DNA from 2 places in the Caproicibacterium sp. BJN0003 genome. Region 2 is predicted to be linked to the other one. Evidence: a T-box and tRNA genes for the amino acid it is inferred to sense, from the RefSeq annotation. Region 2 holds a T-box; the other holds one or more tRNA genes.
The links. The T-box of region 2 lies ahead of tyrS (tyrosine--tRNA ligase). A T-box ahead of a tRNA ligase gene usually reads a tRNA of that ligase, here a tRNA-Tyr.

Region 1: it has a tRNA-Tyr gene. The T-box ahead of tyrS (tyrosine--tRNA ligase) is inferred to sense a tRNA for this amino acid. The anticodon was not compared.

What each region holds. Positions count from the first base shown of each region.
Region 1 is NZ_CP111108.1:2,175,176-2,178,592, forward strand. It holds gene OP489_RS10860 (M48 family metallopeptidase) at 1-532, opposite strand, end outside; gene OP489_RS10865 (DUF1653 domain-containing protein) at 525-740, opposite strand; gene OP489_RS10870 (hypothetical protein) at 940-1,107, opposite strand; tRNA gene OP489_RS10875 (tRNA-Thr) at 1,466-1,541, shown strand; tRNA gene OP489_RS10880 (tRNA-Tyr) at 1,578-1,661, shown strand; gene OP489_RS10885 (spore germination protein) at 1,959-3,417, shown strand, end outside.
Region 2 is NZ_CP111108.1:1,070,819-1,074,235, forward strand. It holds gene recN (DNA repair protein RecN) at 1-1,680, shown strand, start outside; T-box leader at 1,697-1,941, shown strand; gene tyrS (tyrosine--tRNA ligase) at 2,008-3,240, shown strand; gene OP489_RS05350 (YfhO family protein) at 3,264-3,417, shown strand, end outside.

The DNA.
Region 1 (3,417 bases), 1.1 Mb from region 2:
TTATGGGAGGCTCTTTTAAAAGTGCCCAGCGCTTTCGATAATCCGGAAGAACAGAAGCAATCATTTGATAAAATTCAGCACCATGATTTTTATAACGAATATGCGCAAGCTCATGTACGACAACATAATCAATCGCTTCTTTTGGATATCTCATCAGCCGCCATGAAAAGCAGATCCTATTTTTTGCACTGCAGCTTCCAAAACGTGCCTTTGCATCTGTAATCCGAACTCTTGTCGGAAAAACTCCCATGACGTCTGCAAAAAAGGCCGTCCTTTGGGGAAGAATTTCATTTGCCTGCCGAATATATTCAGCTTTCTCCTCCGGAGAAACCTCTTCTTCCGCTTGTGCTTTCTGTTGCTGCTGCAAAAGATGGTATCTAAGCCATTCTATATGGGCCTCCAAAAATCGGTCAATCTCCTTCTGAGGTAATCTCTGCGGTGCACGAACGACTACTTTGCATTCCCGTGTGATCAAAAGTGCCAGCGTACGTCGTTTGGAACGAATCAGTTGATAGGGAACTAGATTATTCATTTCCAAGATAAGTAAAACGCTTGATCGTTTTCCCATCTTTGTTGACCGTTTCATTCCACATCGAAGCAGGCCGCACCCAAACTTCATGCTCTCCGTAAAGTGCCTGATAAACCACCATTTGTTCCAATGTTTCAGAATTGCGTGCCAAACAGAGTACTCTGTACTCATTTCCTTTAAAATGGCGATATCTGCCTTTTGGAATCTCCATTTTCTATCCTCCCAAAATTTTTCTTCAGTATGACACAAATAATTTTACTTTGCAACAATCCTATGAGGCATCAAATCCGTCACATTTTAAGGCCTTAGTACCAATATCAGTTCCACCCCAAAAAGTATGGCAATATAAAAAAGCCGCATGATACAGCTTTTCTGGGTATCAAAGCGGCTTTTGTAAAGTAAATATTCGCTCAGGGCTTTTTATCCTGTGTGGGATCAGGAAAGAATGAGTCCGGATCTGCTTTAAACCGTGCCACTGCATCTTCCTGCAGCTCTTTGATAGCGTCTCTTTTGGCATGAGTCCAAACAGGCTGCGGATTCTCTTTCGGATCCATACAATGATACGTTTTCATCTCCATAGAAAAGCACCTCCATGCCAATCTATGCCATGAAGATTCATTTTGCGCATAAAGGAAATTTTCAAGCACGATATTTAGAAGAAAATAAACCCAAAGCACCAAAAACAATCGTTGCAGCTCCACAAAGAGCCGTAATAATTCCGATCACTATTGAAGCTATCGAGATTCCTTTTTTCATAGAGTATTTCCCCTTTCTTCTAACGACCAAAATTTTTCATTAAGTTTATTATAATTTTAAAACATAAAAACCGCAAGGAAAAATTCAAACAAAATATGCCCTCTTTTTTAAAAAAATATGCTTTTTCTCTTGACAACTATTATTTAGAGTCCTATAATAATCTAGTGTCAATCGCGATGCGCTGGCGTAGCTCAGTTGGTAGAGCAGCTGATTTGTAATCAGCAGGTCGTAGGTTCGAGTCCTATTGCCAGCTCCATAACTCCGGCAAGTGGCTAAGTGATTGCCGGTATATGGAGGAGTTCCCGAGCGGTCAAAGGGGGCAGACTGTAAATCTGTTGCTTCGGCTTCGATGGTCCGAATCCATCCTCCTCCACCAAGTTCCAGAAAACGTATGAAAATGCGGTTTCTGGAACTTTTTTTATTTAAAATCAAAAAACAAAACTCTATGAAAATCTATCAAAACTGGAGTAATTGGGGTATAAAAACAATCTCATTACGCAAGCTTTGATAGATTGTTTTTTATTTAGAGCTTTTTATATCTTTACATGATCAAAACGATCACAATAAATCGATTGTATATAACTGTTCAAGATTTTTCAATGGTTTTGTAACGTGTATTTTTTTAGTAAAAATTGAAAAGAATAAAAAGATCTCCAAAAGGATGTGAATGCTAATGATATTGCAAAATTTACTGAAAAAAATAAAATATAGAACCATTTTAAATGAAGCAACAAAAAACGTTGCAGATTCTACACCTGAATCTAAAAATGAAAGCTCCTCCCAACCAACAATGACAACCTCTTTAAAAGATAATATTGAAATCATGAAAAGTTATCTTGGTGATTGTAACGATGTAAAGATTCGTGAGTTCACGTTTGGAAGATTCCCTGCTATCAATGCCGCCTTAATCTTTATAGATGGGCTGGTAAGCAACGATATTATTACCGAGGGAGTTATGAAGCCTCTGATGCTATTTGATGCCAGGACAAAAGGGAACGTGGTAGAAGATGTACAAAAGCGCATCATTTGCTCAGGGGATGTAATAAACTCCGATAAGGAAGATAAGCTTTTGGAAAGCTGCTTATGCGGAGATACCGTTTTACTGATAGACGGATACCGCACTGGAATCATCATTAGCAGTAAAGGATGGGATAAACGCAGTGTTGCAGAACCCCAGACTGAAGCTGTTATAAGAGGTCCACGAGAGGGTTTCACCGAAAATTTCAGAACAAATACATCTCTTTTGCGCAGAAAAATAAGAAATCCCGCTTTCAGAATGGATACCTTTGTAATTGGTGAAAAGACAAGAACGATTGTTTCGGTCGCTTACCTAAAAGGAGTCGCAGATGAAAGTCTTATCGCTGAAATTAAAAGGCGTCTCAACTCAATAAATGTAGACTCCATTCTGGAGTCCGGTTATATCGAGCAATATATAGAAGATGCCCCCTTCAGCATTTTCCCAACCATCGGGAAAAGCGAAAAACCGGACGTAATCGCAGGTAAAATTTTGGAAGGACGGGCTGCAATCATTGTGGACGGCACGCCTTTCGTATTGACCGTTCCGATGCTTTTTACCGAAAGCTTCCAAACAGCAGAAGACTATTACTCACGAACCTTTTATTCCAGTATCCTACGCTTGCTAAGATTTCTTTCTTTTGTATTTGCAGTATTTGGGCCCGCCTTTTTTATTGCCATTACAACCTTTCATCAAGAATTGATTCCAACTACATTAATGTTCACCATTGCAACCGCTCGAGAAGGAACCCCGTTCCCGACTGCTGTCGAAGCATTAATTCTTTTGCTGGCCCTCGAAATTCTGCGAGAAGCAGGATTGAGATTACCCCGTCCAATTGGGCAGGCAGTTAGTATTGTTGGTGCTCTGGTAATGGGAGATGCAGCCGTTTCAGCCGGGCTGGTCGGCGCACCCATGGTTGTAACGATTGCCATATCTGCAATGGCAGAATTTGTAACCCCAGAACATCAAGACGCAATTATAGTCCTTCGCCTTATTTTATTGATTCTGGCATCGTTTCTTGGAGATTACGGGATATTACTGGGCACTTTGTGGATGCTGATTGATTTAGCTTCGTTAAAATCATTTGGTGTCCCGTATTTTGCAGGAGTTGCACCAA
Region 2 (3,417 bases):
TATATTGAGAATATAGCAGTGATAGAAAAAGCTTCCATTGATTTTTCAAAAGGGCTTAATGTGTTGACAGGAGAGACTGGTGCCGGAAAATCGATTGTGATCGATTCGATTCATGCTGTTTTGGGACACCGCACTTCCAAAGAATTGATTCGTTCCGGAGCAAAGAGTGCTTTTGTCAGCGCTGTATTTCGTAACCTTTCCGCTTCTGTTTTAAAAAGACTTTCGGAACTTTCCTATACGCCGGAGGAAGATGGAAGTCTGCTCTTGCAGCGGGAAATTCGGGAGGATGGGCGTACTGTTTGTCGGATTAATGAGCGTCCGGCCACGGTTTCTATTTTAAGAGATATCGGTTCTTTACTTGTCGACATTCATGGACAGAATGAAAATTATGGCTTGCTTTCTCAAAATCAGCATCTGCGGTATTTAGATCAGATGGCGCAGGACGAGGGTGCACTTTTAGAATATCAGAATGCTTATACCGCTATGCGCAGCACAGAAAAGCAACTGAAATCTCTGCAGATGGATGAGGCGGAAAAAGCCAGAAAAATCGATCTTTTAAGCTATCAAGTTGAAGAATTGGAAAATGCAGATTTAAAACTTGGAGAAGAGAAAGATCTCAAAGAAAAGCGCGCATTTTATAGAAACAGTGAAAAGCTTGCAAATGCAGTTGGAGAAGCTACGGATGCACTTTCCGGCGGAGAAGAAAGTATGGGCGCTTTATCAGAACTGGAAACAGCAGCAAAAGCACTTGAAGAGGTTCAAAACTTACCACAGGCACAGCAGCTTTCTTCCCGACTCAGTGACCTTTCTTACGAATTAGAGGACTGCCTTTCTGAATTGCAGAACCTTTCGGAACAGCTTTCTTATGAGCCGGAGGACGTTGAAAAGACTGAAGAACGCTTAGATCAGCTTTATCGTCTCGGTCAGAAATATGGGCCGGATGAAGAGACAATGCTTTCTTTTCTGGAAAAAGCGAAAAATGAACTCAATCAGATTCAGTCGGCGGATGAAGTAGTGGCTGAGTTAAACGAAAGGCTCGAAAAGCAGCGTGAAGAAGCTCAAAAGCTTGCGAAAGTCCTTTCAAATCTGCGCCGTGATACCGCTAAAACTTTTGTAAAGCGTGTGCGGAAAGAACTCAATTTTTTGGATATGCCGAATGTTGAGTTTGAAGTGGAACAGCTTTCTGCAGAAATGGAAATGCAGGGAATAGACCGTGTTCAATTTTTGATTTCTACTAATGCTGGAGAACCTTTAAAGCCAATTTCTAAAATTGCTTCCGGCGGAGAGTTGTCACGTATTATGCTTGCAATTAAATGTGTTTTGGCAGACAGAGATGAAATCGGGACTTTGATTTTTGATGAGGTGGATACCGGTGTTTCCGGCAGTGCCGCTCAAAAAGTTGGACTGAAATTATGGGAAACCTCCAGAGGACGTCAGGTGCTTTGTGTTACTCATTTGGCGCAGATCGCCGCTCTTGGAGATCAACAGTATTTTATCAGTAAACGTGTTGACTCCGGCAGAACTTTTACAAAAGTGGATCTGCTCGATCGTGAAGGAAGAGTAGAGGAGCTTGCGAGAATAACAGGAGGCGGGGAGCTAACTCCTCTGCTTTTGCAGAATGCTTCGGAAATGCTTTCCCGTGGGGAAAGAAAAAAATTAGCCTTGACAAAACAAGGGTGATTTCGTATACTGATTATTAATGGCAGAGAAGGGAATTATGTAAAGGGCGATAATCGGCGCAGAGAGTCGGCAGATGGTGTAAGCCGGCGGGAACCGTCTTCGAAGATACCTCCCGGAGCTGCAGGGCTGAACGATTTTTTTCAGTAAGTCCTGTCGTGAGCGCACGTTACAGCGCAGGGGTATTTTTTGTACCCGTAAGGCCATGCTTGTGAGAGTATGGTAAACTGAGGTGGTACCGCGAAAGAAGATTTCGCCCTCTGCAATTTTATTTTTGCAGGGGGCGTTTTTATTTTGCTTTCCTGCGACAAGATTTCACAGGAGGAATTTATAATGGGTGTGTTTGAAGAATTAAAAGCGCGCGGACTGATTGCGCAGATGACGGATGAAGAAAAAATTCGTGACCTTTTGGATCATCACAAGATTGCATTTTATATTGGATTTGATCCTACGGCCGATAGTTTGCATGTAGGACATTTTGTGCAAATCATGGTGATGGCGCATATGCAGCGTGCAGGTCATACGCCGATTGCGCTTTTTGGCGGCGGAACCGGTATGATTGGGGACCCTTCTGGAAAGACCGATATGAGGAAAATGCTGACTCGTGAAGAAATCGATCATAATATTGAATGCTTCCGTAACCAGATGGGTCGTTTAGTCGATTTTTCGGATGGAAAAGCTATCATGGCCAATAATGCCGATTGGTTGATGAATCTCAATTATATTCAGTTTATGCGGGATATCGGTGTCCATTTTTCGGTGAATCGCATGTTGGCAGCCGAATGTTATAAACAACGTTTGGAACGCGGACTGACCTTCTTCGAAATGAACTATATGATTATGCAGGGCTATGATTTTTATGAGCTTAATCGTCGTTATGACTGCATGATGGAACTTGGCGGAGATGATCAGTGGAGCAACATCATCGGCGGAGTAGAGCTGATCCGGAAAAAATCCGCAAAAGAAGTTTATGGGATGACCTTTGGACTTTTGACGACCAGCGAGGGTAAAAAGATGGGGAAGACCGAAAAAGGCGCTGTGTGGCTGGATCCTAATAAAACATCTCCCTTTGATTTCTATCAGTATTGGCGCAATATTGGAGATCAGGATGTGGAAAAGTGCCTCAAATTCCTGACATTTTTGCCTCTTGACGAAATCCATGAGCTGACAAATGTAGAAACCGGAGAGCAGATCAACCACGCAAAGGAAGTACTTGCTTACGAGGTAACGAAGCTGATTCACGGAGAAGAGGAAGCTAAAAAAGCGCAGGCAGGGGCTCAGGCACTCTTTGGAGCCGGTGCTGATACCGAGCATATGCCAAAAGCAGAAATCAAAGATTCTGATTTTGTGGATGGTTCTGCTTCTTTGCTTGATCTTTTGCTCAAAGTAAAATTCATTCCCAGCAAAAGTGAGGGACGCCGATTGATTCAGCAGGGCGGATTGACAGTAAATGATCAAAAAATTACGGATGTTGCCTATGAACTTTCTGTAAAGAATTTTGCAGGTGGATCTGTCATCGTGAAAAAAGGAAAGAAAAAATACCTAAAGCTGATTCTTGCATAATTTTTATGGAATGAGGTGAGTCCATGACCAAAAAGCGAACTCTATGGTGGCTGGCACCATTTACCGTGTTAGTTTTAATGAGTGTTGTTTATTTGGTTAATGGGCTCTTTCCTTTTGGGAAAAACACCATTTCATGGTGTGATATGAATCAACAGGTCGTTCCGCTTCTGATGGATT